DNA from 4 places in the Streptomyces sp. NPDC059582 genome. Region 3 is predicted to be linked to each of the others. Evidence: riboswitches for the same ligand, from Rfam matches in the RefSeq annotation. Region 3 holds a riboswitch; each other region holds the start of a gene.

Region 1 (7,639 bases), on a different contig from region 3:
ACTGTTTACGGACGCGGGCGACGGCGCCCGCCTGGCGGTCGCCGGCCCGTTCGGCGAAGGCGGCTCCGTCGAGGTACCGGTCGGGGTCGTCGGAGAGCGCGAGTCGCAGTGCGGGGTCGATGCCGCCGTCGCGGTACTGGGCCGCGGCGAGCGATCCCAGCGCGTCCCGCGCCGAGTTGAGCCGGTCCTCCCGGCGGGCCGCCTCGTCCCGCAGCGACGCCAGCCGTTTCTCGGCCGCCTGCGCCTTCTCCTGCGCGCCGTTGTACTTCTCGGTGGCCGCCTCGGCTTCCTGGTACAGCTTGTCCACCTTGGCCTTGACCTGCGCCGGTGTCAGATTCGGTGCGGCCTGACCGGTCCCGTCGAACGCCGTCGCGGTCGCCGCGCCCGCGAGGGCGAGGGTGGCGGCGGTACGGGCCGTATTGCCGCTGAGCGAGCGCCGGCGGGGCTTGCGGTGCGCTGCCACGTGGACTTGCACGTCCTTTCGTACGACCGCCTCATCCGTGGGACCGCCCGGCGGACGCACGGCCGCCAGGGGAGCGGACGCGCGTCCGCCGGAAGGCGGTCCACGCGTCCGGCGACGGCCCGCACAGGGGGAGCGAGCCGCCGCCGGACCTTCTCGGCGGTGGTGTCCGACTGCCGCCCCTGGCCCGGGCGGCGGTGGGGAGCCGGTCACCTGGGGGAGGACGCTAAACCCGTCTGTGTCGGTTGGGTAACGTCATGTGCGGAACTGGCGCGAGCGGATCGAACGGTGACCTCAAGTGGCGGGGCTCTCGGCGCGGAGCCGTCGACTTCACGCAGTGTGATGACCGATGTCGGGATTCCCGGACACGTTCGGGTGGCGCGGTGCTATGGCGCATATATGCAGTCGCCGCCGGAGGCGGTGGCCCGGTGTCGGGCGGCACGGGGGGCCCTCGTTAGGCTCCGGCCTCATGGACGTACTCATCCATCTCTTCGTCGGCCTGCACATCATCGGCATCGCCTCGCTCCTGGGCGGCTTCCTCACCCAGCTGAAGGCGATGGGCCGGGGGACCGCCCGCTTCGTCCCCGCGATGCTGCACGGCGCGGCGACGATGCTGGTCACCGGGGTGATCCTGGTCGGCCTCAACCAGGCGGACGACCAGCCGGTCAACAACATCAAGATCGGGGTGAAGCTGGCCCTGCTGATCGTGATCCTGGGCCTCGTCTACGTGAAGCGGGACGACGAGAAGGTGGACAAGGGCCTGTTCGGCCTGGTGGGCCTGCTGACCACGGCGAACGTCTTCATCGCGGTGCTGTGGACGTGACGCCGGCACGGACGGCCCCCGAGGCCGCCCGGACCGCCGCCACGGCCACCGCGAGCCAGACCGCCACGGCGATCCACAGCAGTACCTCCCCGACCGCCTTCAGCCACGGGACGCCGACGGCCGAGGCGACGGACAGCGCCGCCGTCGCCGTCATCCCCATCGGGAACGCGGTCGACCACCGGAGCACGTCGTAGCCCAGCCTCGGCCGCAGCAGCTCGGCCGCCAGCAGGACGACGTACCAGCACACGTCGAGCGCCAGCAGGCCGACGGTCATGACGCGCAGGGCGCCACGGTCGTCGTCGTTCCACAGGTACAGGCGCGGACCGTCGGCCGCGAGCAGCCGCGCCCCCGCCAGCGCCGAGATGGAGAGCGCCCCGCCGGCCACCCACTGGTCGCCGGCCCCCTCGACGGCCTGACGCAGGTCGAAGTGGGCCAGGCCCAGGCAGTAGAGCACCAGTCCGCACAGGAACAGCACCAGCGCCGCATGCGCGAGCCAGGCCGTCGACAGGGCCCCGGCGAGGGTGGCGCAGAGCACCGCGAGCCCCTGCGTGGCCACGCAGCCGAGGAACACCGCCCCCGGCATACGGCGCTCCCAGTGCCGTAGGACGACGACGAGCAGCACCGGCCACAGCACAGCGGCGAGGGCCAGCAGAGCCTCGGCCAGGGTCTGCCGGCCCAGCACCGAGAAGCGGGTGCCGAGCACGGCGGTCGCGGCGACCGAGGTGAGCGCGGCGGGCGTGCACGCGCAGCTCACCCAGTTCTCCCGCGCCCACAGCAGCTGTACGGCGAAGCCCGCCGCCAGTGCCAGCCAGGCGGCGCAGGCGAGCACCAGGGCGGTCCGGGACAGGACCTCGTACCCCGTCAGCTGGAGCGCGACCGACAGGATGCCGGTCGCCAGCACGGCGGCCCCGGCCGCCGGCCGGCCGTGCGCCCACCAGGCGCGAAGGGGGGAGGTACGCGGCATGCGGCCGATGCTAAGGAGCACCGCGCGTGTTGCGAGCGGGGCACGCGCGCGGGCGCCCGAAAGTACGCGCGGGCGCAGGCAGGCTCGTCAGGCGGGGCGCACCACGCTGTGGATCCCCGACTCGCCGTCGTAGTAGATCGACTCCTCGCGGACGTACGCGCCGGGCTTGGGGGCGTGGATCATCATCCCGTTGCCGATGTAGACGCCCACATGGCTGACGTCGTCGTAGAAGAAGACCAGGTCACCGGGCTGGGCGGCGGAGAGGGAGACGGTGGTGCCGGCGTTCACCTGGTCGTAGGTGGTGCGCGGGAGGGTGACGCCGGCGGCCTTCCAGGCGGCCTGGGTGAGGCCGGAGCAGTCGTAGGAGCCGGGTCCCGTCGCGCCCCAGACGTAGGGCTTGCCGATCTGCGCGCGGGCGAAGGCGAGCGCCTTCTCGGCCTTGGTGCCGTAAGGGGAGTCGGCCCCGGACGAGGACGAGGACGAGGACGACGACGAGGAAGAGGAGGCGGACGGGTCCGAGCCCGGTGCCGCCGTGCTCTCCCGCGCGGCCGCTGCCGCCACCGCTGCCTGCCGCTTCGCGAGTTCCGCCGCCTTGCGCGCGGCCTCCGCCTGCTGCCGCTTCTCGATCTCGGCCAGCCGGGCCTTCTCCTGCGCCGTCAGCTTCGACAGCAGCACGCGCGCGTCGGCGAGCTTCCGCTGGACGGTCGCCTTGGCCGTCTTCAGGTCGTCCTGCGAGTCGGTGAGCGTCCGTAGGCTCTCGGCGGCCTCCTGGCGCTTCTTCATCGTCGCGGACTGTTCGGTGACGTAGTCGTCGACCGCGCCCTTCTGGCGCGTGGTCAGGCGGCTCATCAGCTGAGCCTGGTCGAAGTAGTCCTGCGGGGAGTCCGCGAGCAGGAGGGTCGCGGTGTCGGGCGCGGTGGCGCCGGTGCGGTACTGCGCCGCGGCGAAGGAGCCGAGCTCCTCGCGTGCCTCGTTGAGCTTCTGGGTGCGCCGGGCGACGTTGTCGAGGAGGGTGTCCACGCGCTTGCGCTGCTTGCCTGACTGCTCTTTGGCCGCGTTGTACCTCTCGGTCGCCGACTCCGCCTGGCGGTACAGGTCGTCCACCTTCTTCTCGACCTCTTCGAGGCTCGGCTTGCCGTCGTCGGCCGAGGGGGTGGCGTCGGCGGTCTGGGAGAGCAGGGCGACGGAGGTGAGTGCCGCCGTGGCGAGGGCGGGGGTCCGTATGCCTGCTACGCGCGTAGCTGCTGGACGCGACTTGCGGTGCGACGCCAAGGGAGGCGACTCCTTCCACGTTCCGCCTACCGGGTTAGCTGTCGGGTTCGGGCGGATGGATCGGAAGGGTTGCCCTACGGCCGCTCCCCGACGGGAAGCCGGGCCGATTCACCCCGGGTCTCGGTTGGGTCCCCGGCTCCGGTCGCCGCGGGGGCGTACCGAACTCGGCGGAGGGCCGCGCGGCCCGGCGAGGTTCGCCGGAGGGGGTCGTGCGGCCTGTTGGGCACGCTAGCCAACTCGTGTGGCCTCTGTGAAGGTTGATGGGTGATATGTCCGATACATTTTCGTGACCTCAGGTCAGGATGTTGTTCACCTTGATTGATCAGTGGCTTTTCTGGTGATGTGTCCGTAAGTGGGCGGATGATGCTTCGGTCGCGCTGCCGGGGGGCAAGTCGATCGCGGACGGTGTCGGGGCCGTTCCGGAAGGTGAAAAGGTGCCGGGCGCCCGATTCCGGGGGGATGTTCTCAGGGCGGCGGCGGGTTGTCGGTGGGGCGCCCTAGACTCGGAGAGCGATGAGCAGCCTCTTTGACGACAGCTTCCTGGCGGATCTCCAGGCCCCCCGGGCCCATGGGGAGGAACCCCCGCCGCCGCCCGAGGACGAGCACGTACCGGAGCCGATTCCGGACGACCTGTTCGGCGGGAAGTTCGACGCGCCGCCGGACCGGGACGCCTACTACCGCGACGGCGCCCCACGCCCGGCGATCGACCCGGCCTCCCTGCTGGAGGGGCTGAACGAGAACCAGCGCGCGGCCGTCGTCCACTCCGGCACCCCGCTGCTCATCGTGGCCGGCGCGGGGTCCGGCAAGACCCGCGTGCTCACCCACCGCATCGCCCACCTGCTCGGCGAGCGGCACGTGCATCCGGGCCAGATCCTCGCGATCACCTTCACCAACAAGGCCGCGGGCGAGATGAAGGAGCGCGTCGAGCACCTCGTCGGCCCGCGCGCGAACGCGATGTGGGTGATGACCTTCCACAGCGCGTGCGTGCGCATCCTGCGCCGCGAGAGCAAGAAGCTCGGCTTCACGTCGTCCTTCTCGATCTACGACGCCGCAGACTCCAAGCGCCTGATGGCCCTGGTCTGCCGGGACCTGGACCTCGACCCCAAGCGCTTCCCGCCGAAGTCCTTCAGCGCCAAGATCTCCAACCTGAAGAATGAGCTGATCGACGAGGAGGACTTCGCCGCCCAGGCCACCGACGGCTTCGAGAAGACCCTCGCCCAGGCCTACGCCATGTACCAGTCGCGGCTGCGCGAGGCCAACGCGCTCGACTTCGACGACCTGATCATGACGACGGTCAATCTGCTGCGCGCGTTCCCGGACGTCGCCGAGCACTACCGCCGTCGCTTCCGGCACGTGCTCGTCGACGAGTACCAGGACACCAACCACGCCCAGTACGCCCTGGTGCGCGAGCTCGTCGGCACCGCCGAGCACCCCGTGGACGTGCCGCCTGGCGAGTTCGACCTCCAGCCCGCCGAACTGTGCGTCGTGGGTGACGCCGACCAGTCGATCTACGCCTTCCGCGGCGCGACCATCCGCAACATCCTCCAGTTCGAGGAGGACTACCCGAACGCGACGACGATCCTGCTGGAGCAGAACTACCGCTCCACGCAGACGATCCTCTCCGCCGCCAACGCCGTCATCGAGCGCAACGAGTCCCGCCGCCCCAAGAACCTGTGGACCAACGCGGGCGCGGGCGCGAGCATCACCGGGTACGTCGCCGACACCGAGCACGACGAGGCGCAGTTCGTCGCCGACGAGATAGACCGTCTCACGGACGCCGGGCAGGCGAAGTCCGGCGACGTCGCCGTGTTCTACCGCACCAACGCCCAGTCCCGTGTCTTCGAGGAGATCTTCATCCGCGTCGGCCTGCCCTACAAGGTCGTCGGCGGCGTCCGCTTCTACGAGCGCAAGGAGGTCCGGGACGTCCTGGCCTACCTGCGCGTCCTGGCCAACCCGGAGGACTCGGTCCCGCTGCGCCGCATCCTCAACGTGCCCAAGCGCGGTATCGGCGAGCGCGCCGAGGCGATGATCGACGCGCTCTCCCAGCGCGAGAAGATCAGCTTCCCGCAGGCGCTGCGACGCGTCGACGAGGCCTACGGCATGGCCGCGCGCTCCACGAACGCCGTGCAGCGCTTCAACGCGCTGATGGAGGATCTCCGTACGATCGTCGAGTCCGGCGCGGGCCCGGCGACGGTCCTGGAGGCCGTCCTCGAACGGACCGGATACCTGGCCGAGTTGCAGGCCTCCACCGACCCGCAGGACGAGACCCGCATCGAGAACCTCCAGGAACTCGCCGCCGTCGCGCTGGAATTCGAGCAGGAGTCCGGTGAGGGCGAGGCGGCGGGCGGGCTCTCCGACTTCCTGGAGCGGGTCGCCCTGGTCGCCGACTCCGACCAGATCCCCGACGAGGAGGACGGCGACGGCGTCATCACGCTGATGACCCTGCACACCGCCAAGGGCCTGGAGTTCCCGGTCGTCTTCCTGACCGGCATGGAGGACGGCGTCTTCCCGCACATGCGCGCCCTCGGCCAGGCCAAGGAACTGGAGGAGGAGCGCCGCCTGGCGTACGTCGGGATCACCCGCGCGCGGGAGCGGCTCTACCTCACGCGGTCGGCGATGCGCAGCGCCTGGGGGCAGCCGTCGTACAACCCGCCCTCCCGGTTCCTGGAGGAGATCCCGCCGGCCCACCTGGAGTGGAAGCGGACCGGGGCCACGGCGCCGCTGTCCTCCGGACCGGCCGCGGGGCTCGCGTCGTCGCTGTCGTCGTCGCGCTCGCGTTCGTCGGCGGCGGGCGCGTCCGGCTTCGCCACGCGCAGGGCCGCGGAGAAGCCGGTGGTGGCCCTGGCCGTCGGTGACCGCGTCACGCACGACCAGTTCGGGCTCGGCACGGTCGTCGGGGTGAAGGGCACGGGCGGGAACGCCGAGGCGACGATCGACTTCGGGGACACCAAGCCGAAGCGGCTGCTGCTGCGGTACGCGCCGGTGGAGAAGCTCTGACGGCCACGAGGTGAGCCCCCGGCGCTGTGCCGGGGGCTTCGTGGGTACTCCCCACGCGCGCGTCGCGTGGGATGTGCAGCGTGGGGACGCTCGGCGCGGCCGGGTCTACGTCGGGTCGAGGCCGTGACTGCGCAGCCAGGGGAGCGGGTCTATCGCCGAGCCGCCGCTGGGCCGGACCTCGAAGTGCAGGTGCGGACCGGTCGAGTTGCCCGAGTTCCCCGAGTACGCGATCGGGTCGCCGGCCTTCACCGTCGTACCGGAGGCGACGCGGTAGGTGGAGAGGTGGCAGTACCAGGTCTCCGTGCCGTCCATCGCCGTCACGATCATCATGTTGCCGTAGGCGCTGTTCCACTGCGTCCGGACGGTTCCGTCGGTCGCGGACATCACCGAGGTGCCGTAGGAGACCGGGAAGTCGATGCCGGTGTGCACCGACATCCAGTTGACACCGGCCTGGCCGAAGTAGGCACTGAGGCCCTGCTGTTCGACCGGGAGGGCGTACTTGGGCCGCAGCCGCTCCTTGCGGGCCGCCTCCGCCGCCGCCCTCTTCTTCTCGGCGACCTGCTGGGCCTTGAGGTCGATGCGCTCCTGCGTCCGGCTGGCCCGGTCGCGGAAGTCGTCCGCGCCGGCGGAGAGGCTTTCGAGCTGGACGTCCAGCTTGTTGTTGGCGGCGGACGGCTTCACCGCCTGCGCGTCCGACGCCGACGCCGTCGTCTCCTTGCCGTCGTCCGTCATGGTGCCGACGGAGGCGGCCGCGATTCCGGCGACACCCATCACACACACCGAGGGCACCGCCACCGTCAGCAGCGCGGAACGCTTCGGGGGCGGACGGCGGCGGGAGCGGGACGCCGCACGCGGGGCCGGGACCGGGGCGATCTCCTCCTGGTCGTCGAGGAGCGGCGCCACGGCGGGGAGTTCGCCGGTGGAGTCCGACTCGTCCGCCGCCTCGGCCGGTTCGCCGTCCGGGGCGGGTGACTCGTCGCCGTCCGTGTTCCACTGCGTGGCGTCGTAGGCGCCGGTGTCGAAGGCCTGCGTGCCCCATTCCCATTGCTGGGTCGGGTCGGCCAGAGCCTCGGGCGCGTCTGCCTGCACCCAGGTGTTCGTGTCCCACTCGCCGGAGGCGTCG
Region 2 (7,639 bases), on a different contig from region 3:
CGTTCGTGGACGACTTCCAGCGCACCCTGCCCGATCTGTCGCTCGAGATACCGGACCGGAAATACTGGGGCACGTCTCCCGGCGGTGGCAGCTGGTACACGCTGGGACCGGTGGACACCGACTACGCGGTGGTGCCTGGCAGCGGTGTCATCAGCCTCACCACGGACGGCTCCAGCCGGCACGCCAGCCTGCACGACGAGGAGATCACCGACGTCGACGCCCGCTGCACGGCCCGGTTCGACAAGGTGCCCACCGGCCAGGCCTGTTCCTTCGGGCTGACGTTCGGCTACCAGAGCACCCACCGCAACTACCGGGCCCGGCTGTCCTTCCTGACCTCGGGTGCGGTCGAGCTGCGCGTCGAGAAGGAGGTCGACGACACGGTGACGCAGCTGGTCCCCGCCCTCACCCTCGGCACGAGCGTGTCCGCGGGGACCGACTGGACGATCCGGGTACGCCGGGAGGGCACCCGGATCCAGGCCAGGGCATGGCGGTCGGCGTCGGCCGAGCCGGCCGCCTGGGCCGTCGACGTCGTCGACGTCGTCGACCCCACCTTCGCCAAGGGCCGGGTGGGCCTGCGCGCCCTGGCGAACACGGGCTGCACGAACCTGCCGGTCAAGCTGTCCGTCAGCCGCTTCGAGGTGGACGCCGCGAACTGGGAGACACCGCCGACCGTCACCCACGGAGACTGGGTGCGGGTGCTGCCGGAGCCGTTCGACGGAACCTGGACGGCGCAGCTGGAGCAGACGATCCGCGGCTGGGCCGGCTCCCCCGCTCCCGACGTCCTGGCCCACGCCGCGATGTTCCTCGCCGACGCGCCGACGGTCACGGCCGGGGCCGGACCGGCCCAGGGCAGGCAGGTGCTGGGCGAGGCCGGATACGGCTACCTGGACCCGCAGGGCTACCGCTTCGAAGGCGCCGACTTCCACGAGTACATGAACACCGGCTGGACCTTCCCGGACGGCACCTACGTCAAGCCGTCCAGCAAGCAGGTCGGCAACCTCGACTGCTCGGGCTACACGCGGATGGTCTACGGCTATCACATGGGCGTGCCGCTGGCCGCCGGCGCGGACACCTCGGGAGAGCGGATTCCGCGCCAGTCGCGGTACATCGTCGACTCCGCGCCCGGGGTGATCGTCGACCGCACCGACGGCACCGGCCCGCCCGCCGCGGCTCTGCTCCAGCCCGGCGACCTGGTGCTGTTCAACGCCGACTCGGGCGACGACGCCGAGTCGGGCCCCGTGACCGTCGACCACGTCGGCATCTACCTGGGCAGGGACGCGGCCGGCAAGCGCCGTTTCCTCTCCAGCCGCAAGACGGTCGACGGGCCCACCATGTCCGATCTGGGCGGCGCGTCACTGCTCGACGGCACGGGCACGTACGCCACGAAACTGCACACCGTGCGCCGTATCTGAGGCCGTGGCCGAACTCGTCCACGAGCTCGGGTCCGAGCCGGCACGCGAGGTCAGCCGACGTCCCAGAGGAACCGGTGGGTGTGGATCCCGAAGTAGGGGAAGGACTGCACCTGCCGGACTCCGTCGATCGGTCTGACGACGTCGTTGACGAAGTCCAGGAGGTCCTTCGGGCCGGGGGTGACCACCTCGGCGAACAGGTCGAACCCGCCGGAGGTGAGTACGGAGTAGACCACCTCGGGGCGTTCGGCCAGGGCGTCGGCGACGACTCGCGGGTCTCCGTCCACCCCGATGCCGAGCAGTGCCATCGCCTGGCCGCCCATGGCCATCGGGTCGGTCACGCCGACGACCTGAACGGCCCTGGAGTCCAGCAGGCGTTGCAGACGCTGCCGGGCCGCCGAGGCGGACAGGCCGACCTTCGGGCCGAGGTCGGCGTACGCGATGCGGCCGTCGGTCTGCAGTTCCCGCAGGATGGCCCGGTCGATCTCGTCCACGTCCCCTGCTTCCCTTCCCGTCCCGGCGGCTCGCGACCACCCTATCGGCGCACGTCAGCCGGCCAGTTCGGCCAGGGCGGCGGCGAACACCCCGGTGTGCGTGTCCACGTCCCGCTCCGTGGTGTCCGGGCACATGAGCGCCATGTTGTGGAACGGGGTCAGCAGGATTCCGCGGTTGGCGAGATAGAGGTGGAGGAAGTCCTCCAGCTCCGGGTCCGCGGCCGCCGCCGACTCGGTGCCGGTGCGTGGCGCGGGCGCGGTGAAGCGGTACTCGGTACGCGCGCCGAGGCGGCTGACCGACCAGGGCAGGCCGTGGGCGTCGATGCCCGCCCTGACGCCCGTCTCGAAGCGCTCGGAGAGCTTGGACATATGGGCGAAGGCCTGGTCGGTCAGGACGTGTTCCAGGGTGGCGCGCGTCGCGGCGACGGACAGCGCGTTGCCCGCGAGGGTGCCGCCGACCCCGCCCATGTCCACCAGGTCGAGGTCGGCGCGGGCCAGCAGCCGCTCGGCCAGGTCGGCGGAGAGGCCGTAGGTACCGGCGGGGATGCCGCCGCCGATCGCCTTGCCGATGGTCAGCACGTCGGGTTCCAGGTCCCAGGCCGCGGTGCAGCCGCCCGGCCCGGCGGAGAAGGTGTGCGTCTCGTCGTTGACGAGGAGCGCGCCGTACTGCCGGGTCAGGGCACGGACCCCGGCCAGATAGCCGGGTTCGGGCAGCACGATGCCGATGTTGGTCAGCGCGGGCTCCATCAGGACGGCGGCGACGTCCCCGTGGGCGAGTTCGCGCTCCAACTGCGCCAGGTCGTTGAACTCGGCGACCCGGCTGGTCAGTGTGACGTCGCAGGGCGCGCCGACGTTGCCGGGGCGGGCCGCGCCCCGGCCGTCGGGGCCGACCACGATGAGCGACTCGTCGACGCTGCCGTGGTAGCTGTAGCTGTTCACCAGGATCTTGGCGCGGCCGGTGACGGCACGGGCGAGCCGGATCGCCCACCGGTTGGCGTCCGTCGCCGTGAGCGAGAAGCTCCACCGCGTCAGCCCGAAGCGCCGGGTGAGCTCGGCGCCGACCCACTCGGCGTCCTCGGTCGGCAGCATCGCGGTCGCCCCGCCGAGCTCGGCGAACCGGTGCTGGACGGCGGCGGCCACCACCTCCGGCGAATGGCCGGCCATCGCGCCCGTGTCCCCGAGGCAGAAGTCGATGTAGTCGTGTCCGTCGATGTCGGTCACGCGGGCGCCCCGGGCGGTGTCCAGGTAACGGGGAAAGGCACCGGCCGTCTTGTTCATCCAGGTCATCGGAACCCGACCGAAGAGGTGCTCGGACCGCCCGTAGGCGGCCTTCGAACGCGGGTTGCGGCGGTCGGCCTCGGCGCTCTCGCGGGCCAGAAGGTGCTGCAGGCGGGTGCGGTCCATGACTACCTCGGATGGCGACGACGGATGGCGAAGGAATGCCTGGACCATACGACCGTATTCGACGTCACATCAAGGATCGGCGCTCGAATCAGTGAGCGTGACGATTGATTCACGCGTCGACAGGACACCGGGGAGGCAGCGGGCGCAGCAGCCCGGCCGGGGGCCGCCGCAACCCGGAGAGGCCACAAGGAAATGAAGGTCACAATTACGTATCGGGCATACCGCCCTTCAACCTTCACATGAGCCGCACAAATTAGCTAAGTTGGCGCCAGGCCGCTCGGAACCCTCCGGCGAATCCCGCCGGGCCGTGCAGCCTCCGCCGAGTCCGGTGAACCACTGCGGCCGCCGGAGCCGGGGACCCAACCGATCTTTGGGGTGAATCGGCCCAACTGCCCTGCGGGGCAAGGGCCGTAGGGCACGCCTTCCGGAACCTCCGCCCGAACCCGACAGCTAACTCGGTAGGCGGTGCACGGAAGGAGTACGTCGCCGATGGCGCCGGAACGCGACACGCGCCCCGCTGGTCCCGGTCTCCCCGGAATGCAGGACGCGGTCAGCCGTGAGGAGATCCGGAGACGGATCAACACCCTCTACGACCGCGCCGAGACGGACACGGGAACCTACAACGCCACCCGCGCGATGTCAGCGGGAAACCGCAGGTCCGCCGAACCGGCGCGGAACCCGGAGCGTCGGCCGGGCGATCCCGCCCTCGACACCATCGCCCGGCAGTGGTTCGACGGGGCGCGCGCCAAGCTGGGCCCGACCGTCGCGGCGGTGCTGCCGGCCGACAGGATGCCCGACCCTCCGGCCGCGGCCCGCCCCGCGCGCGCCGAGCGCCCCGACCGCCCGGCGGAGCTGCCGGCCGGCATTCCGGCCCCCCGTCTCGAACTGGAGGCACCCGCCAGGCGCGTAACGGAGCTCACCGCCGGTCCCGTCGCCGCGCTTCCGGCCGCGCCGGAGAGGGGACGTGACGCCCTCCCGGCCCTGCCCGCGCCCCAGGCCGCTCCGGCGCTCCCGGCCGCGCTGCCCGCCGCCTCGCTCTCGCCTTCGCCCGCGCTCTCGCCCTCGCCCTCGCCCTCGCCCTCGCCCGACAGCGGGTCGCGGCAGGCCGCGCTGCGGACGACCAAGGGGCAGATCCAGGACAAGCTCGCCTCCGCGAGGAGACTGCTGGCCCGGCAGCTCGCCCTGCGCAGCACACCGCCCGCCGCGCTCGAAGCCGCGCCCCCGGCCGAACCCCTGTGGCCGTCCCCCGCGCAGCCGGATCCGCTGTTCGGCGAGGGTGACGGCTGGCTCACGCAGCCGGCGACCGGACTCGACACCGGCTTCCCCCTCGGCGGCGGCTACGCGAACACCCCGCTCGACACCGGGCAGTTCAGTCTCCCCGTCGACACGGGCTACACGAACGGCCCCGTCGACACCGGGCAGTTCGCCGTCGTCCCCACCGTCGTGGGCCACACGAACAGCCCTGTGGACACCGGACAGTTCAGCCTCACCGTCGACACGGGTTACACGAACGGCCCCGTCGACACCGGACAGTTCGCCGTCGTCCCCTCGGACATGGGGTACCCGAACAGCCCCGTCGACACCGGACAGTTCAGCCTCCCCGTCGACACGGGCTACACGAACGGCCCCGTCGACACCGGACAGTTCGCCGTCATCCCCACCGTCGTGGGCCACACGAACAGCCCTGTGGACACCGGGCAGTTCAGCCTCCCCGTCGACACGGGTTACACGAACGGCCCCGTCGACACCGGACAGTTCGCCGTCGTCCCCTCGGACATGGGCTACCCGAACAGCCCCGTCGACACCGGGCAGTTCGTCACTCCCGCCCCCGTTCCCGTGCCCGAACCGCCCTACGGCGGCAAGGCCGCCATGGCGCTCGACTTCGCCCGCGCCCAGATCGGCAGGCCGTGCCTGTGGGGCGCGACCGGACCCGAGTCGTACGACTGCTCCAGCCTGACCCAGGCAGCCTGGCGGGCCGCGGGGGTCGCGCTCCCCCGTACGGCGCTCGACCAGGCTCGCGGCGTCGCGGCGATACCGCTCACCGACCTCCAGCCCGGAGACCTCATCTTCTTCCACGGCGACGCCGGCCACGTCGGTCTCTGCACGGGCAACGGCACGATGATCCACGCCCCCGGTCCGGGCGCTTCCATACGGGAGGAGTCGATCTTCTTCGCCGGCCAGACCGCGATCCACAGCGCGGCCCGGCCCGCCTGAGCCCCGGGCCGCACAGGTCGGGCCGTACTGCAGGTCGGGCCGCACGGGTCGGGCCGTACAGGAGTGTCCGCCGCTGGCATTCCGCCGCCGACGGCGGCATGGTGGAGCCATGATTTTCATCGCCGTACGCTTCACCGTCCGTCCCGAGCTCGCCGACGAGTGGCCGGCCCTGGTGGCTCCCTTCACCGAGGCCACCCGCGCGGAACCGGGCAACCTGTTCTTCGACTGGTCGCGCAGCGTCGACGACCCGCACAGGTTCACCCTGTTGGAGGCGTTCGCGGACGAGGACGCCGGGGCCGCACACGTGGGGTCCGAGCACTTCAAGGCGGGGCTGGCCACGATGGCCGGCGCGGTCGCCGAGACGCCCGAGATCATCAACGTGAACGTTCCCGACCAGCACGGCTGGGGACCGATGGCGGAGCTGGCCCCGCGGCCGTGAGGCCGTTCAGCGCTCGGCCGGGACCGGAAGGTCCTGCGACTCCAGGCTGATCAGCTGGTCCGCGGTGGGGTCGGTGAGTTCGGCGACCCGCTGGGCCTGGCGTTCGGTCATCTCCTGGAAGACCTGCCGGGCCGAGCGGCCGTTGCCGAACCCCTCGCCCTTGGGCAGGCGCCGGAACATGTCCAGGAGCTCCGTGCGGGCGGTGGGCGTGAGTTCGTAGCGGTGCCGGCCGGCCTGGTACTCGACGATCGAGACGAGCTCGGCGGCCGCGTAGTCCTCGAAGAAAAGGGTGCGGCCGAACCTGGAGGCGAGGCCGGGGTTGGAGCTGACGAAGCGGTCCATGTCACCGGGGTATCCGGCGGCGATGACGACGACGTCGTCGCGGTGGTCCTCCATCAGCTTGACCAGGGTGGCGACGGCTTCGGTGCCGAAGTCGTTGCCCGCGCCGAGCGGGGCGAGGGAGTACGCCTCGTCGATGAACAGCACGCCGCCCAGGGCCCGGTTGAAGGCGGCGGTGGTCTTGGGGCCGGTGTGGCCGACGTACTCGCCGACCAGTGCCGTCCGGTCGACCTCGACGAGGTGGCCTCGGCGCAGCAGCCCGAGAGCTTTCAGCAGCCTGCCGTAGAGGCGGGCGACCGTGGTCTTGCCGGTGCCGGGGTTCCCGGCGAAGACGAGGTGGCGGCTGAGCGGCGGGGCGGGCAGGCCCGCCTCCTCGCGGCGGCGGACCGTCTGCATCAGCTTGACCAGCGAGCCGACGTCCCGCTTGACCCGGTCGAGGCCGACCAGTTCGTGCAGTTCGCCGAGCAGGTCCTCCAGGGTCTCCTCGGGCTCGTCCGACGCCTCGGCGGCCCCGGGGCGGGCCGGCTCGGCGGCACCCGGCGCCGCGTGGGGCGAGGCGGGTGCCGGGGCCGGAGCCGGGGCCGGGGTGCCGAAGGTGAGCGGGAGGCCGTCCTTCGTGCAGTCCTCCAGCACGGGGACCGCGCCGTCGTCGACACCGAGAGCCTCGGCGCAGTCGCTGATCCGGCAGTGCCGGAAGAGGGGGTCGGCGGTGGCGCCCACGTGCAGGGCGGGGAAGCCGGAACGGGTGACGTCCAGCGAGGTGAAGGTGCCGCCCGCGCCCTCGGCCAGGAACACGCCGTTCTTGCCCGGGTGGTGGATGCGCAGGTTGGTCATCTCCGGCCGGGCGCCGGTCCACACGACCGCGCCGGAGCCCGCGCAGTCCTCCAGCGAGCCGCCCGTCACCTTGGCGTCGGCGCCCTCGTCGACCACGAGGCCCGCCGCGCCGGCCCCGGTGACCCGGATCCCGGTGAGGACGGCGGCGGCGCCCTTGGCGACCTGGACACCGATCTCCCCGGTGTCGGTCACCGTGCTGTGCTCGACGGTGGTACCGGCCGGCGATCCGATGCCGATGCCGGAGGCCGACCCCGAGATCCGGCAGCCGGTGAGCGTGGCCGCGGCCCGCTCCAGCACGCACACACCGGTCATGGCGACGTCGCTGATCCCGCAGTCGGCGAGTTCGAGCCGGGCCTCGCCGGTGGCGTGGACGCCGTGTTCGGCGCCGCCGCGCACCCGGCAGTCCGCGAGCCGTCCGACCGCGGTGCCCGCGAGGTGGACGGCGCTGAAGGTGCTGCGGTCGATCCGGCAGTCCGCGAGCTCGGCCTGCCCGGCGCCGGTGACGA
Region 3 (7,639 bases):
CGGGTCGCCGGAGGAGGCAAGCGCCGGGACGAGCCCGATGGTCGCCGCGGCCACCCCCACCACCGCGACCGGGACGACGTACCGAGCGGCCGCACGCCGCCCGCTGCGCGGCTCGCCGGCCTCCGCGGCGGTCGTGGTCGTGCCGTTCGTGCTGTCGTCGGATTCGTACGGTGCCATCGGTGCCATGTGTGCCTTACCTCCGTCGTCGGCGGCGGCTGTCCGTCTCGGCGCGTCCCGCTGATTCCACCCTGAGCCGCCATTCTCACCCGAATCGGTGAGGAGTGGAGTTTTCCGTGGTGTCCATCTGACCAAATCGGTCCCCGGTAAGCGTCAGACCGCGGGCTCAACTCCACGTACTGCTGGGGTATGACACGAGGGTGCGGCACCTCGCCCGACCCGTAGGGGTCGGGGCGGCGCCGCACTCGTTCGGTGTTCGTTCGGCGACTCTTCGAAAGGCCGGCCTTCGGTCTTCGAGAGGTCGGTCTTCGAGAGGTCGGTCTTCGAGAGGTCGGTCTTCGAGGGGTCGGTCTTCGAGGGGTCGCTCTTCGAGGGGTCGGCCTTGGAGAGGTCGGCCTTCGAGAGGTCAGTGCTGCAGGAACACGTAGTCCGCCTGGTACGGCACGCCGACGACGGTGCCCGGGGCACAGGAGCCCGCGGGGGCGACTCCGCCGACGGTGTTCAGCCGCAGGATCTCCGTGGTGCCGGCGAGCAGCCCGTGGTGCTTGCCGGACCGGGTGGCCCGGAGGTCCAGCTCGGGAATGTTGCCGTCACCGTTCGGGGTCTTGCTGATCAGCGTCCCGGTGACCGCGCTGCCGTCCCGTGCCACCCACTGCGGGGTACCGGAGTTGGGCCGCACGAACGAGTGTGCGATACGGCCGCCGAGCACGGCGCTGACGTCCCGCTGGGCGAAGGCGTGACCGCCACCCTCGGCGGGCTTGCACTCGTAGATCTGCCTGCCCTTGACGACGGACGCCTGGAAGTTGTCCAGCGCGTCACGGAAGTCGAAGGCGGCCGTGGTGACCTTGTGCAGCTGGCCACGGACGGCTCCGCCGGGGAACTCGGCGGTGTGCAGGTTGGCGTAGAACGCGCCGGGATCGGCCTTCAGCGCGCTGAGCAGCCCCGCGTCCTTGACCCTGACGGTGCCGACCACACTGTGGCCCTTGCCTTTGCCCCTGCCGCTACCGCCGTCGAGCAGCTTGCCGAAGTCGACCTTGACGCCACCGTTGACACCCTTGGCGCCCTGGTGGATGTGCAGGAGGGTCGGCCTGCCGGTACCGCGCCAGGTCACGGCCACGGACACCTTGTCGCCCTTGATCCTGATGAACTCCAGCGCGGCCCCGTCCTTGTCCCCGACGGCCGGCCCACCCGCGACGGGCACCTCACCGGCCCCCCGGAGACTCGCGGCGAGGACGGTTCCCCCGCCGAGGCTTCCACTCTGCGTGACCACACCGTCGCCGACGTGGCCCGCGTGGTCGGCACCTCGCCCCCCGGCGGCGAAAGCCGGAATGACCGCGGCCGCGACCCCACCGACGGCGGCCACCGCGACAGCGGTGACGATCAGACTCTTACGACGCTTCGAAAACGTCCCGTTCACACCCATGACGCGACTTCTCCCCGTATCCCAGCCAACGCCCCCTGCGTCAGCTTCTGGGCATGAGTACGGAGCGGATCTCAGATTGGACTCAGTCCAGGTTTGTGAGGTGGGTCACATGGGAGGGTGTACTGCGGGGCAGGGACGGGACGGAGCGGGATGACGCAGGAGCGCCCTGCCGGGCAGCCGGGACGCCGGAGTCCGGGAACGCCGGCACGCGGAGCCGGAGTCCCGGTGGGGCGCAGGGGACGGAGTCCCGCCGGGGTCCGGGGCGGAGCCCCGGAACGGGGGTCACTTCCCACCAATCGAGTCGGACGGGTGGGCGGGTGGGTGGGTGGGTGGGCAAACTCCCCTACCCCGCCCGATGCACCACCGCATCACACAACTCCACCAGCGCCCGCTTCGCTCCACACTCCCGCAACGGCGCCAACGCGGCCCGCGCATCCTCCGCATACCGCACGGTGTCCCGCCGCGCCTGCTCCAGCGCAGGATGCGCCCGCAGCGCACCCAACGCCTCCGCCAGCCGCGCGTCATCACTCAGGTCGGAGTCCAGCAGCTCGCACAGAGCGACATCCTCCGCCAGCCCCAGCCGTGCCGCCCGCTCCCGCAGCCGCAGCACCGGAAGCGTGGGGATGCCCTCGCGCAGATCCGTCCCGGGCGTCTTCCCGGACTCGTGGGAGTCCGACGCGATGTCGAGCACGTCGTCGGCCAGCTGGAAGGCGACCCCGAGCCGCTCCCCGTACTGCGTCAGCACGTCCACGACCGTCTCGTCCGCCCCGGACATCATCGCCCCGAACCGGCACGCCACCGCCACCAGCGACCCGGTCTTGCCACCCAGCACGTCGAGGTAGTGCTCGACCGGATCCCGACCGTCCTGCGGCCCCGCCGTCTCCAGGATCTGCCCGGTCACGAGCCGCTCGAACGCCTCCGCCTGCACCCGCACCGCCTCCGGCCCGAGGTCGGCCAGGATGTGCGAGGCCCGCGCGAACAGGAAGTCACCGGTGAGGACCGCGACCGAGTTGCCCCAGCGGGTGTTCGCGCTGTCCACCCCGCGCCGCACCTCGGCCTCGTCCATGACGTCGTCGTGGTACAGCGTGGCGAGGTGGGTCAGTTCCACGACCACCGCCGACGGCACGATCCCCGGCGCATGCCGGTCCCCGAACTGCGCCGCGAGCATCACGAGCAACGGCCGGAAGCGCTTCCCGCCCGCCCGCACCAGATGCTGCGCGGCCTCCGTGATGAAGGGGACCTCGCTCTTGGTGGCCTCGAGCAAGCCTTCCTCGACAGCCGCCAATCCGGCCTGGACATCGGCTTCCAGAGCCTGGTCCCGCACGCTCAGCCCGAACGGCCCGACGACGGTCACGAGGGGTCTCCTGTCTGCTGGTGTCTACTGGCGCTTACACGGTTTGTCGATAGGTCGCTGCCCTCACTCAAGTCAGCGTATCCGGTCACGTTTCGATCACCGATAGCCCCCACGGTTACAGGCCAGGCGGTACCGGATCACGCCCGGTATGTCGCCGATCGGACGACATGGGCACACCGCATCGGATTCCCGCCGGTACGACGGGAACTGTCGGCGCACCAGAAAGCAAGGATCCCCGCCCCGCGCCCCGCACCACGCCGCCCCGGGCGGACCTCGCCCAGGTCAGCACCGACACGGGACGACATCCGACCCGGCGCAACGGATCGCCGCACACCGTCACCTGACCGGCCGAAGGCACCCGCTCATCCGCGCCCGCGCGGCGCCCCCGTACGCGCAGGTGCGACACCCCAACAAAGTCGCCCCCCGACAGCGACGCCCCGGCGGCGACCACCGGAACCACCGACGCCACCGACGCCACCGGAACCATCGGAGCCACCGAAGCCACCCTCCACAGAGGACAGCGAAGGCGGAGAGGGTCGAGGCGACGGAGGGGACGGGTGCCGGCACTCCACACCCACCCCGATCAATACCGACCAAATCGGACTAATCCAAGATAAAGGGGCCACCTCAACACCGATGTCCGATTTGCCACGATTAATTAATGAATCCCTCTTGTCGGCAAATGATCCAGCCCCCCAGAGTGCGTGAATTGGGTCACTCGACCCTAGATGGGGGAATATCCACCCCCCACCCCACCGCCCTTCTGCCGCAAGCGATTTGACCCTTGGCAACCGCAAAGGATCAAGCACTCCATATGCCTCAGACCAAGGTCAATCGGTGTGAGATGTGAATTCGGTACTTGTTTCGGACATGTGCTCTCGCATACGTTCCGGGCAATCGGGCGGACGCCTAATCCTGCCGCCGCCCTTCACCACCATCGACGAACTCATTCGTACGGCAGGAGCGGGGGAACCCAGGCAAGCCGCCGGTTCGGACATCGCACCGGAACGGCTAGGGGCTAAGTCGCATCGCCGAAGGGCGCTACGACCGGGCACCTCCCCGCCCGAGCCCGACAGCTCACCTCGCAGGCGCCGGAGAGGAACCTCGACATGCTCGCTATCGGTCAGACTCGTCGCGCCCGTTTCGTCCGCACGCTCGCCGTCGCCGGCACCGGCGCCGCCGTACTCGCTCTCCCCCTCCTCGGCGCGACCTGCGCCTCCGCGGCCACCACGTCCGTGACCTCCAAGCCCGTGACCGCAGCCACGTACAACAAGAACCTCGACGGCTGGATCCGGCAGTCCCTCTCCGTCATGGCGAAGCACAAGATCCCCGGCACCTACAAGGGGATCTACCGCAACGTGATCCGCGAGTCCTCCGGCAACCCGCGCGCCATCAACCTCTGGGACTCCAACGCGGTCAAGGGCATACCGTCCAAGGGCCTGCTCCAGGTCATCGACCCCACGTTCGCCGCGTACCACGTGGCAGGCACGTCGTTCGACATCTACGACCCGGTCGCGAACATCACGGCCGCCTGCAACTACGCCGCCAAGCGGTACGGCTCGATCGACAACGTGTTCAGCGCGTACTGACCGGTCCGATCACGGAAAGAGTCTCTCGAGGACGACGGCGACCCCGTCGTCCTCGTTCGACAAGGTGATCTCGTCGGCCACCGCCTTGAGCTCGGGGTGGGCGTTGGCCATCGCCACCCCGTGGGCGGCCGAGTCGAACATGGGGATGTCGTTGGGCATGTCGCCGAAGGCGAGGGCCCGTTCGGCACCCAGGCCGAGGTGCTCGGCGGCCAGCGCCAGGCCGGTCGCCTTGGTGACACCGCACGGCTGGAGCTCGACGGTCCCCGGACCCGACATGGTGACCGTCGCCAGCGACCCCACCACGGATCGCGCTGTCGCCGCCAACTCGTCGTCGGACAGGGCGGGATGGCGCAACAGGACCTTGCTGATGGGGTCGCACCACAGGTCGTCGCGCCGTCCGACCCGCACCGCGGGCAGGGTCGGGTGGGGCATCAGATAGCCGGGTTCGATCAGCGTGAGGCCGTCGACCCCGTCCTGGTCCACCGCCGCGTACACCTGCCCGACCTCGGCCTCGATCTTGCCGAGGGCGGTCTCGGCCAGCTCCCGGTCGAGAGTGACCGACCACAGCAGCCGGTCCGCGCCGGCGTCGTACAACTGCGCGCCCTGCCCGCACACCGCGAGCCCGGTGCAGCGCAGCTCGTCGAGCAGCGGCCGCACCCTCGGGGCCGGGCGCCCGGTCACCACGAGATGCCGGGCACCGGCGTCCACCACCCGCGCCAGCGCGGCGAGGGACCGGTCGGAGAACGTGTCGTCGCCGCGCAGCAGCGTTCCGTCCAGGTCGGTGGCGATGAGTGAGAATGCGAGGGGAGCGGCCATGATCAGAGAATACGGACACCGCGCCCCCACGACTCACCCCCGTTTCAGCCCCAAGTAGTGCGCGCGGGCTCCTTGATGGTGGTGTTGACGCGGTTGAACATGTTGGTGAGCGAAATGGTCAGAGACTCCTTTCCGGCCCCTCCTCAGCCGTGCGCCGCCGCCAGGTGCTTCGCCAGCCGCGGGGACGCGAACTCCGTACCGCACACGAAGCGCATCACCGGGCCGTACGAAGCCGCCGCCGGGAGGCCGGTGAAGTACAGACCGGGCACGGACGACACATAGCCCGCGCCGAGCTTCGGAGTGCCCCGGCTCACCGCGAGCGCGGTGCGCAGCTCATGGCCGAGGAAGTCCATCGCGGCTATGTCCACCCGGTATCCGGTCGCCGCGATGACGTGGTCGGCGGACAGCTGCCGGGTGCCACCCGCGTGTGGGGCGACCGTCAGCGTCGTACGGTCGTCCGCCGCGGCCGCCCCTACTATCCGCGCGACCTCGCTGACCTGCACCTTGCCCTCGAAGCGGTCGCGCAGCCACCATGCGCCGAGCGGGCCGAGGACCCGGCGGACCAGGTAGTGGCGGGTCTGGGCCGGGAGGTAGCGATAGGGGTGCGGGTAGTAGCTGAGCGCCCACAGCGACCAGGCCCGGCCGAAGGGGGACTCGGGGCGCAGCTTCGGCTGGTCCCACGGAGGTGCGCCGAAGGCCACCCGGCCGCGGCCGCGCGAGACGACGCGCACCTGCGCGCCCGCTTCCGCCGCGAGTGCCGCCGTCTCCAGCGCGGACTGGCCGGCGCCGACGACGATGAGCTCCTTGCCGGAGAACCTGCTGAGGTCGTGGTGCTGGGAACTGTGGGAGACCCGGCCGGTGGGCGCGGGGCCGTCCGCGGCGGCCGCGGCCAGCTCCGGCGGCAGATGGGACAGACCGGACAGGCCCGTGGCCACGACGACCGCCCGGGCGGTGAACAACTCGCCCGAGTCCAGCTTCAGTTCGAATCCGGAGCCGGCCGCCCCGCCGTCGCCACCCGCTCCACCTGCTCCACCTGCTCCATCTGTTCCACCGGCCTTGCGGTCGACGGAGACGACCCTGACGCGCTCCAGCTCGGGCACCAGCTTCTGCTGGAACCACTCGCCGTAGGCGATGAAGCTCTCGGCGGGGATGATGTCCTCGTCCGTCACCAGTCGGCGTATGCCGGCCGCGTCGCAGTAGTCGACGAGGTCGTGGCCCTGCTGCGGGGCGTCGATGTTGGAGGCCACCGGCGTCGACTTCAGGAGCATGCCCGCGGGCATGTGGTCGCGCCAGCTCACCATGGGCTCGCCGAAGACGCGGACAGGGATGCCGCGCGCCCGCAGATGGGCGGCGGTCGACAGGCCGAACGGCCCGGCGCCGATGATTGCTACCGGTCGGATCACGAAGTCCCTCCCCAGGACGTCACTTCGTCACTTCGTGGTGGTGCTGCCGCCGCGGCGGTTGGTGCGCCACAGCTGGTACAGATGCTTCGCGCCCGGCCGCACGAAGCGCGCGAGCATCGTGAAGAACGGCCGCAGGTCGTCCCCTGCCAGCCAGGCCAGCTCCGTCCCGCTCGCCCGCGCCGGTGCGTGCGGCGTCGTATAGCCGCTGCGGCGGTAGGCGAGGAGAGCGGGCAGGTCGATGTTCTCCACGATGTACCGGTGGCCGGCTCGCTGTTCCCCCTCCGGAACGGTGCGGCCCGTCAGGTCCAGATGCATGGCGCGGACCACGTCCACACCCGACTCGTTCTCGAAGAGCCGGAACTGGGCGCCCATACGCGGGTTGAAGTCGAGCAGTTTGTACTGACCGTCGCGCCGGTCGAAGCGCAGGTCGAGGTCGATGATTCCGGTGAAGCCGATCTGTTTGATGAAACGTGTGGCGAGGTCCGCGAGTTCCGGGTTGTCGACGACATACGCGTTCGCCGTCATGCCCGCGTGCGGCGGCCAGGAGCGGACCTTCACACCGGTGAACATCGCCAGCGGGATCGAGTCCCGGTCGAAGTAGGCGTGCACGATCCAGTCCTCCGCCTGCTCCCGCGGCAGGTACTCCTGGAGGATCACGCCGGGGTCGCCGTGCCGCTCGCCCCAGTCGTCGGCGAGCGCGAGCAGGCCCTCCCGGGTGGCGATCCTGGTCGTGCCGTTCACAGCCGGTCGTTTGCGCCGTACGAACGCCTCACGGTTCTTGGCCACCACCGGGAAGCGGGCCTTCTCGGCGAACGCGACGATGTCGTCGTAGGACTGCGGGAAGGCCGCCGACGGGCTCGGAATGCCGTGTTCCACG
Region 4 (7,639 bases), on a different contig from region 3:
CATCGGCCTCACCCCGGTCGAGGTCGCCGGACGGATCAGCGCAAGCCTGGCAGTCAAGGAGAAACCCGAATGACCGAGGAGTTCGACCTCGCCGCGCTGCTGGCCGAGCGCGGAGCCGAGCGTTACGAACTGCACGCCAAGCACCTCAACCACCAGCTCCCGCGGATGCTGCACACCATCGGCTTCGACAGGGTCTACGTGCGGGCCGAGGGCGCGTACTTCTGGGACGCGGACGGCGACGACTACCTGGACATGCTCGCCGGGTTCGGCGTGATGGGCCTGGGGCGCCACCACCCCGTGGTCCGCAAGGCGCTGCACGACGTCCTCGACGCCGGCCTCGCCGACCTCACCCGCTTCGACTGCCAGCCGCTGCCCGGACTGCTGGCCGAGAAGCTGCTCGCGCACAGCCCGCATCTGGACCGGGTGTTCTTCGGCAACAGCGGTACGGAGGCGGTCGAGACCGCGCTGAAGTTCGCCCGGTACGCCACCGGCAGGCCGCGCATCCTGTACTGCGACCACGCCTTCCACGGGCTGACCACCGGCTCGCTCTCGGTGAACGGCGAGTCCGGCTTCCGGGACGGGTTCGCGCCGCTGCTGCCCGACACGGCGGTCCCGCTCGGCGACCTCGACGCGCTGGCCCGCGAGCTGAAGAAGGGGGACGTGGCGGCTCTCGTCGTCGAGCCGATCCAGGGCAAGGGCGTGCACGAGACGCCGCCCGGCTATCTGCGCGCCGCGCAGGAACTGCTGCACCGGCACAAGGCGCTGCTCATCGCCGACGAGGTGCAGACGGGGCTCGGCAGGACCGGCGACTTCTACGCCTACCAGCACGAGGACGGCGTCGAGCCGGACCTCGTGTGCGTGGCCAAGGCGCTCTCCGGCGGCTATGTACCGGTGGGCGCCACGCTCGGCAAGGACTGGATCTTCAAGAAGGTCTACTCGTCCATGGACCGGGTGCTGGTCCACTCGGCGAGCTTCGGGTCCAACGCCCAGGCGATGGCCGCCGGGCTCGCCGTGCTGTCGGTCATGGAGAACGAGCAGATCGTCGCGAACGCCCGCGCCACCGGGGACCTGCTGAGGTCCCGGCTCGCCGCACTGACCGACAAGTACGAGCTGCTCGCCGACGTCCGCGGCCGGGGCCTGATGATCGGTATCGAGTTCGGCAGGCCGAAGTCGCTGAAGCTGCGCAGCCGCTGGACCATGCTCCAGGCCGCGCGCAAGGGACTGTTCGCGCAGATGGTGGTCGTGCCGCTGCTCCAGCGGCACCGGATCCTCACCCAGGTCTCCGGAGACCATCTGGAGGTGATCAAGCTGATCCCGCCGCTGATCGTCGGCGAGCGGGAGGTGGACCGGTTCGTCGACGCCTTCACCGAGGTGATGGACGACGCCCACAGCGGTGGCGGTCTGATGTGGGACTTCGGCAAGACGCTGGTCAAGCAGGCGGTGGCCAACCGATAGCAGGCGGTGGCCGACCCGGTGGAGGAGTGGCCGGGGACGTTCCGGGGCGAGTACGTTGCCGTGCGCCGAGGCGGGTTTGCCTCTGAGGCAAGAAATTTGCCGCAGAGGCAATAATCCGGCTCAATGGTGTGCATGAGCTCCCCCGAAGCCGTGCCCGACCCACCGCTCGGACCGACCGCGGAGCCGCGCCACGGCCCGGCCGCGGAGCCGCCGCACAAGCCTACCGACGAACCGTCGCACGGGCCGGCCGACGTGCTGCCGGTCGTCGCGCCGCAGCTGCGCTCCCTGCGCCGCCGGGCCGCCCTGACCCTGGAGGCCGCGGCCCGCGCCGCCGGGCTGTCGCCCGCCCATCTCTCCCGTCTGGAGACCGGGCAGCGCCAGCCCTCGCTGCCGATGCTGCTCGCGCTCGCCCGTATCTACGGTACGACGGTCTCGGCACTGCTGGGCGAGACGGTCCCCGACCGGGACGCCGTCATGCGGGCCGGTGACATGGAACCGACCGTGGCGGGCGGCTGGACGTACCGCCAGGCCGGGTCGCCCGGACGCGGGATGCAGGCCCTGCGGGTGCACGTGCCGTACGGCTCCCAGGGCGACATCGTGCGCGTGCACCCAGGCGAGGAGTGGCTGTACGTCCTCGCCGGGCGGCTGCGGCTGCGCCTGGGCGACGCCGCGCACGTGCTGGAACCGGGCGACAGCGCGCACTTCGACTCGCTGACCCCGCACCGCATCGCCGCACAGGATCCCGAAGGCCTGGAGCTCCTGTTCGTCCACACCCTGTTGCAGAGCCCGACGGCCGCGCTGTGCCTCGGCCCGACCACTGGAGAGACGTCATGAGCGACATCGAGGAGAAGTTCCCCCGCTCCCTCTGGATCCGGCTGATCATCTACATCGCCGTGGGGCATGTCCTCGCCGCGTTCATCTGGCTGCTCTTCGAGGTCGGCGCCCAGCAGTAGGCGCAGGCGCGGCGGCGGGCCCGCGTGGCGTCGGCGCCCAGCAGTAGGCGCAGGCGCGGCGGCGGGCCCGCGTGGCCGGGCGTCAGTCGAGCAGCCGCTCGCGCAGCCGCTCCCGGGTCTCAGGCGCCAGCCCGAGCCCCTGCTCCAGGTAGGTGTCGACGCCGCCCCAGGTCTCCTCGACGGTTTCGAGGGCCGCGCCCAGATACTCCGCGCGGGCGTCGAACAGGGGGCTGAGCAGCTCCATGACCTCGGGTGAGTAGCCCGCCGAGGAGGAGCCGCTGCGGCGCACCTTGTAGCGACGGTGCTTGGCGTTGGACTCCAGGTAGTCGGTGAGGATCGCCTCGCGCTCCACGCCCAGGGCGAGCAGCGTCACGGCTATGGAGAGTCCGGCGCGGTCCTTGCCCGCGGCGCAGTGCATCAGGGCGGGGACGCTGTCCTCGGCGAGCGAGTGCAGCACCTGGGAGTGCTCCCGGGTGCGCTCCCGGACGATCGTGCGGTAGGACGTGATCATCCGGTGCGCGGCCTTGCCCTCGCCGAGGAGGGTGCGCAACTGGTCGATCTCGCCGTCGCGGACCATCTTCCAGAACTCGGAGCCGTCCGCCGGGTCCGACAGCGGCAGGTTCACATTGCGCACGCCGGGCAGGTCGACGTCCTGGCCCTCCAGCTTCTGGTCCGCCGCGTTGCGGAAGTCGAAGACGGTGTGCAGTCCCAGGGAGGCGAGGAACGCCGCGTCCTCGTCGGTCGCGTGCGCGAGGTGGCCGCTGCGGAAGAGCACACCGTGGCGCACCCGCCGTCCGTCGACGGTGGGCAGCCCGCCCACGTCACGGAAGTTGCGCACTCCGGCCAGCTCGGGTTCGGTCGACGGGACCTGCTGCGTCAAGGGGGGCTCCTCCCGCTCGCCCCGGCGGCGCGGCTCGGCGGGTGGCCGACGGGGATGCGCTCTCGACGATACGACATGGATTCCTGGGGCAACGGGTTGTCCACAGCAGGGGCGGCCAGGGCGGACGCCGGCGACGACTTGTCCACAGGCGAGGGCCGGGACGCCGGTCCGTGGCGAGGACTTGTCCGCAGGACATTGCCCGGGAGGCCCCGAGCCCTTGATGATGTTGGGACCTGTTCACGTCTGTTCGACTCTGTGAGGCCTTGATGCTGGAGATCGCGGGAAACGGCCGTACATGGCTGCTGTCGGGACCGCAGAGCAGTTACGCCGTCCATCTCACCGGGGACGACGAGCTCCTGCACCTGCACTGGGGCCCCAGGATCGGGCTGGCCGACGCGGAGGCCCTCGCGACCCGCCCGCTGCCCGACTACTGGCCCTTCGAGTCCCCGCTCGACGGACGCGAGGAGTACCCGGCCGAGGGCGGTCCCCGCTTCGTCCGGCCCGCCCTGTCCCTGCGCACCGACGAGCGGCGGGGCACCGAGTGGAGCTTCGACGGGGACGAGACCGAGGGTGACGAGCTGCGGCTGCGGTTCCGGGACGCGGAGACGGTCGTCACGCTGCACTACCGGATGCGTGACGACGTCGTCGAGCGCTGGGCGACCCTGGACAACCAGGGGCCCGCGCCCCTGGAGGTGCTGCGCGCCGACTCCGCCGTCTGGACCCTGCCCGACCGGGACGGCTGGCGCCTGTCCCAGCTGCACGGCCGCTGGGCCGCCGAGTCCCGGCTGACGCGCTCCGAGCTCACCTACGGCGAGCAGGTCATCGGCAGCCGCCGCGGCCACACCGGACACCAGCACCTGCCCTGGGTCGCGCTCGACACCGACGCCACCGAGGAACGCGGCGAGGTCTACGGCTGTGCGCTGGGCTGGTCGGGGTCCTGGCGGATCGCCGTGGCGCAACTGCCCGACGCGCGCGTGCAGATCACCGGCGGCGCGGGGTACGACGAGTCGGGCCTGCTGCGGCTGGCCGCGGGGGAGTCCTTCACCACGCCGGTCTTCGCCGGGCTGTGGAGCGACGGCGGATTCGGCGGTGCGAGCCGTGCCTGGCACGACTACCAGCGGACGTACGTCGTCCCGCAGGCCGACCGGGACCGGCCGGTGCTGTTCAACTCCTGGGAGGCCACCGAGTTCGACATCTCCGAGGAGCAGCAGCGGGCGCTGGCGCGGCGCGCCGCCGCGATCGGCGTCGAGCTGTTCGTGGTCGACGACGGCTGGTTCGGTGCCCGCACCAGCGACCGGGCCGGGCTCGGCGACTGGACGCCCAACCCCGACCGCTTCCCGGCCGGCCTCAAGCCCCTCGCCGACGATGTGCACGCCCTCGGCATGCAGTTCGGGATCTGGGTCGAGCCCGAGATGGTCAACGCGGACAGCGACCTGTACCGGGCACACCCCGACTGGGTGCAGTACCAGACGGGACGAAAGCGGACAGAACTGCGCAATCAGCTCGTGCTGAACCTCGCGCGCGAGGATGTCCAGGAATACCTCTGGGAGCGGCTCGACGCCCTGCTCAACAGTGCCCCGATCGACTACGTGAAGTGGGACTTCAACCGCTGCTTCACCGACGCCGGCTGGCCCGGTGAACCCTATCCGCAGCGGCTGTGGGTCGACCACGTGCGCGCCCTGTACGCCTTGTTGGACCGGCTCCGGGCGGCCCATCCGGGCGTCGCCTTCGAGTCCTGCTCCGGGGGCGGCGGCCGGATCGACCTGGGGATCATGAGCCGTACGGACCAGGTGTGGACCTCCGACAACACCGATCCGCTCGACCGGCTCGCCATCCAGCACGGCTTCAGCCAGATCCACCCCGCGCGAGTCATGGCCGCCTGGGTCACCGACAGCCCCAACGTCCAGCTCAACGGCCGGGCCAGCTCGCTGCGGTTCCGGTTCGTGAGTTCCATGGCCGGGGTGCTCGGCGTCGGCGGAGACCTCACCCGGTGGACCGAGGAGGAGCTCGCGGAGGCTGCGGACTGGGTCGGTCTCTACAAGGAGATCCGCCCGCTCGTGCAGCACGGCGACCTCTACCGGCTGCGGGCCCCGCAGGGCGGACTCAGTGCCGTGCAGTACGTCCGCGGGGACGAGACCGTCGTCCTCGCCTGCCTCCAGGCGCAGCGGTACGGCGAGCCCGTGCCCGCGCTGCGGCTGCGCGGCCTCGACCCGGAGGCTTCGTACAAATGCCATGAAACGGGCGAAGTTCACCGAGGGGCGGTGCTGCTGCATCACGGGATGCGTACGGGGCTGCGGGGCGACCTCGACGCGACGGTCATCCGTCTCCGCCGCGTCTGAGCGAAGTGCCCGGATTGCGGCTTTCGTTAGAAATCGCCGTGGAATAAGGGAAATCGTCGAGGGGTGCGTGAGGAGCGTCATACCGGTGACCGTGAGTCGCCCGGCATGTTCACGTAATTCAGGAGTTCTCCCAGGGAATTACGGAAAAGGGGCTGAGGGAATTCACGGAGGGTGACCGTGAATTCCCGTCATGGATCAAGCAATTCGGGAACTTCCGAAAACACCTGCTTGTTCCCCTGCTTCCCACTCGCCTACGTTCGCCATCAATCCGGGCGAACGCCTAATCCTGCCGGCGCCCGGTGTCCGCACACTGACCCGTGCCCGGCAGGAGCGGGGGACCCACAGGCACGACCGCCTGTTCCGGTCTCCGGAACAGGCTCGGGGTACAGCCGCGCCGCGAGCGCGGCCGGGCATCTCCAGCCCGCACCCGACAGCTCACCTCGCAGGCGCCGGAGAGGAATTCGCCATGCCCGCGAAGGGTAAGCACCGCCGCCCCAAGGCCCAGCGCTTCACTCGCTCGATCGCCGTCGCCGGAACCGGCGGCGCCGCACTCGCCCTCCCGCTCATGGGGGCCGCCGGCGCGCACGCTGCGACGCCCCAGACCCCCGCCGGGTCCGTTGCCGGACAGGCCGCGCAGTCCGCTCCGGTGGCCCACGAGCAGACCGCCGTGAAGCAGGTCGCCGAGAAGGCCGCCGACAAGGGCGAGGGTGCCCGGACCTACACGGTGCGGACCGGCGACTACCTCTCGAAGATCGCCGACGCGCAGCACGTCAGCGGTGGCTGGCACCGGCTCTACCAGGACAACCGTGCGGCGGTCGGCGCCGACCCGTCGCTGATCCACCCGGGCCTGAAGCTCAGCATCGGCGCGAAGGCCCGCGCCGGGTCGGGTGTGGAGTCCTCGTCGGCGAAGTCGTCGGCGAAGTCGTCGTCCAAGGACGCCCCCTCCGTCTCGACGCCCGACCTCGAGCTCGCCGCCGCCACCACCGGCGGGGCTCCCACTACTTCCACCGGCACCTCCACCGGCACTACGACCGGCACTTCCACCGCCACCGGTTACACCCTCCCGGTCTCCGGCGGCGCCGTCGGCACCGCCTACCGCGTGGCGGGCGGCATGTGGTCCAGCGGCTACCACACGGGCGTCGACTTCGTCGTCCCGACCGGTACCCCGCTCAAGGCCGTGGGCGCGGGCACCGTCGTCTCCGCGGGCTGGGCCGGCGCCTACGGCAACCAGGTCGTCATCAGGCTCGCGGACGGCTACTACGCCCAGTACGGCCACCTCTCCCAGCTCTCCGTCTCCGCCGGGCAGACCGTGACCGCGGGCCTGCGGGTGGGACTCTCGGGCGCGACGGGCAACGTGACCGGCCCGCACCTGCACTTCGAGATCCGCACCACGCCCGGCTACGGTTCCGACGTGGACCCGGTCGCCTACCTCCGTTCGCACGGCGTCGCCGTCGGCTGACCGGAGTACCGCCGCCCGCGACGTCCTTATTCCCTGGTTGGCCAACTCTTTAGCAGTGGCTTATCTCACCGTCCGTCAACCCCTTCCTACGGTCGCGTAGGTCACATTCGAAGGGGAATCATGGGCCGACGTGGCAGACGATTCGAAGAGTGACAGCAGATCAGTGATCGGGTCGTACGTGGCGGTGGGGGACAGCTTCACCGAGGGCGTCGGCGACCCCGGCCCCGACGGGGCGTTCGTCGGCTGGGCCGACCGGTTCGCCGTGCTCCTCGCGGACCGGCGGCCCGAGGGCGACTTCACGTACGCGAACCTCGCCGTGCGGGGCAAGCTGCTCGACCAGATCGTGGCCGACCAGCTTCCGCAGGCCGTCGAACTCGCGCCGGACCTGGTCTCCTTCTGCGCGGGCGGCAACGACATCCTCCGCCCAGGGACCGACCCCGACGAGGTGGCCGAGCGGTTCGAGCGCGCGATCGCCGCGCTGACCGCCGTGTCCGGCACGGTCCTGGTGACGACCGGTTTCGACACCCGCGGTGTGCCCCTGCTCAAGCACCTG

What was found. Region 3 has a riboswitch for cyclic di-AMP ahead of ACFV0T_RS13245 (transglycosylase SLT domain-containing protein). Riboswitches for the same ligand answer to the same signal wherever they lie in the genome.
Region 1: it holds a riboswitch for cyclic di-AMP, as region 3 does, so the genes downstream of both, ACFV0T_RS10235 (NlpC/P60 family protein) here and ACFV0T_RS13245 (transglycosylase SLT domain-containing protein) in region 3, are expected to answer to the same signal.
Region 2: it holds a riboswitch for cyclic di-AMP, as region 3 does, so the genes downstream of both, ACFV0T_RS22050 (C40 family peptidase) here and ACFV0T_RS13245 (transglycosylase SLT domain-containing protein) in region 3, are expected to answer to the same signal.
Region 4: it holds a riboswitch for cyclic di-AMP, as region 3 does, so the genes downstream of both, ACFV0T_RS31920 (peptidoglycan DD-metalloendopeptidase family protein) here and ACFV0T_RS13245 (transglycosylase SLT domain-containing protein) in region 3, are expected to answer to the same signal.

Annotation. Positions count from the first base shown of each region.
Region 1 is NZ_JBHWCC010000008.1:113,272-120,910, forward strand. Features, by position in the region: gene ACFV0T_RS10220 (NlpC/P60 family protein) at 1-463, opposite strand, end outside; gene ACFV0T_RS10225 (hypothetical protein) at 930-1,283, shown strand; gene ACFV0T_RS10230 (tellurite resistance/C4-dicarboxylate transporter family protein) at 1,261-2,247, opposite strand; gene ACFV0T_RS10235 (NlpC/P60 family protein) at 2,335-3,519, opposite strand; cyclic di-AMP (ydaO/yuaA leader) riboswitch at 3,527-3,685, opposite strand; gene pcrA (DNA helicase PcrA) at 4,033-6,516, shown strand; gene ACFV0T_RS10245 (M23 family metallopeptidase) at 6,622-7,639, opposite strand, start outside.
Region 2 is NZ_JBHWCC010000025.1:101,884-109,522, reverse strand. Features, by position in the region: gene ACFV0T_RS22065 (NlpC/P60 family protein) at 1-1,412, shown strand, start outside; gene ACFV0T_RS22060 (Lrp/AsnC family transcriptional regulator) at 1,463-1,903, opposite strand; gene ACFV0T_RS22055 (transaminase) at 1,958-3,307, opposite strand; cyclic di-AMP (ydaO/yuaA leader) riboswitch at 3,615-3,788, shown strand; gene ACFV0T_RS22050 (C40 family peptidase) at 3,797-5,521, shown strand; gene ACFV0T_RS22045 (putative quinol monooxygenase) at 5,631-5,960, shown strand; gene ACFV0T_RS22040 (right-handed parallel beta-helix repeat-containing protein) at 5,967-7,639, opposite strand, start outside.
Region 3 is NZ_JBHWCC010000011.1:161,399-169,037, reverse strand. Features, by position in the region: gene ACFV0T_RS13260 (outer membrane lipoprotein carrier protein LolA) at 1-177, opposite strand, end outside; gene ACFV0T_RS13255 (CHRD domain-containing protein) at 584-1,600, opposite strand; gene ACFV0T_RS13250 (polyprenyl synthetase family protein) at 1,944-2,954, opposite strand; cyclic di-AMP (ydaO/yuaA leader) riboswitch at 3,883-4,060, shown strand; gene ACFV0T_RS13245 (transglycosylase SLT domain-containing protein) at 4,064-4,543, shown strand; gene ACFV0T_RS13240 (HAD family hydrolase) at 4,553-5,359, opposite strand; gene ACFV0T_RS13235 (FAD-dependent oxidoreductase) at 5,503-6,762, opposite strand; gene ACFV0T_RS13230 (ATP-grasp domain-containing protein) at 6,790-7,639, opposite strand, start outside.
Region 4 is NZ_JBHWCC010000048.1:2,453-10,091, forward strand. Features, by position in the region: gene dxs (1-deoxy-D-xylulose-5-phosphate synthase) at 1-73, shown strand, start outside; gene ACFV0T_RS31895 (aspartate aminotransferase family protein) at 70-1,455, shown strand; gene ACFV0T_RS31900 (helix-turn-helix domain-containing protein) at 1,588-2,289, shown strand; gene ACFV0T_RS31905 (DUF6126 family protein) at 2,286-2,408, shown strand; gene ACFV0T_RS31910 (tyrosine-protein phosphatase) at 2,491-3,288, opposite strand; gene ACFV0T_RS31915 (alpha-galactosidase) at 3,555-5,627, shown strand; cyclic di-AMP (ydaO/yuaA leader) riboswitch at 5,930-6,089, shown strand; gene ACFV0T_RS31920 (peptidoglycan DD-metalloendopeptidase family protein) at 6,094-7,086, shown strand; gene ACFV0T_RS31925 (SGNH/GDSL hydrolase family protein) at 7,250-7,639, shown strand, end outside.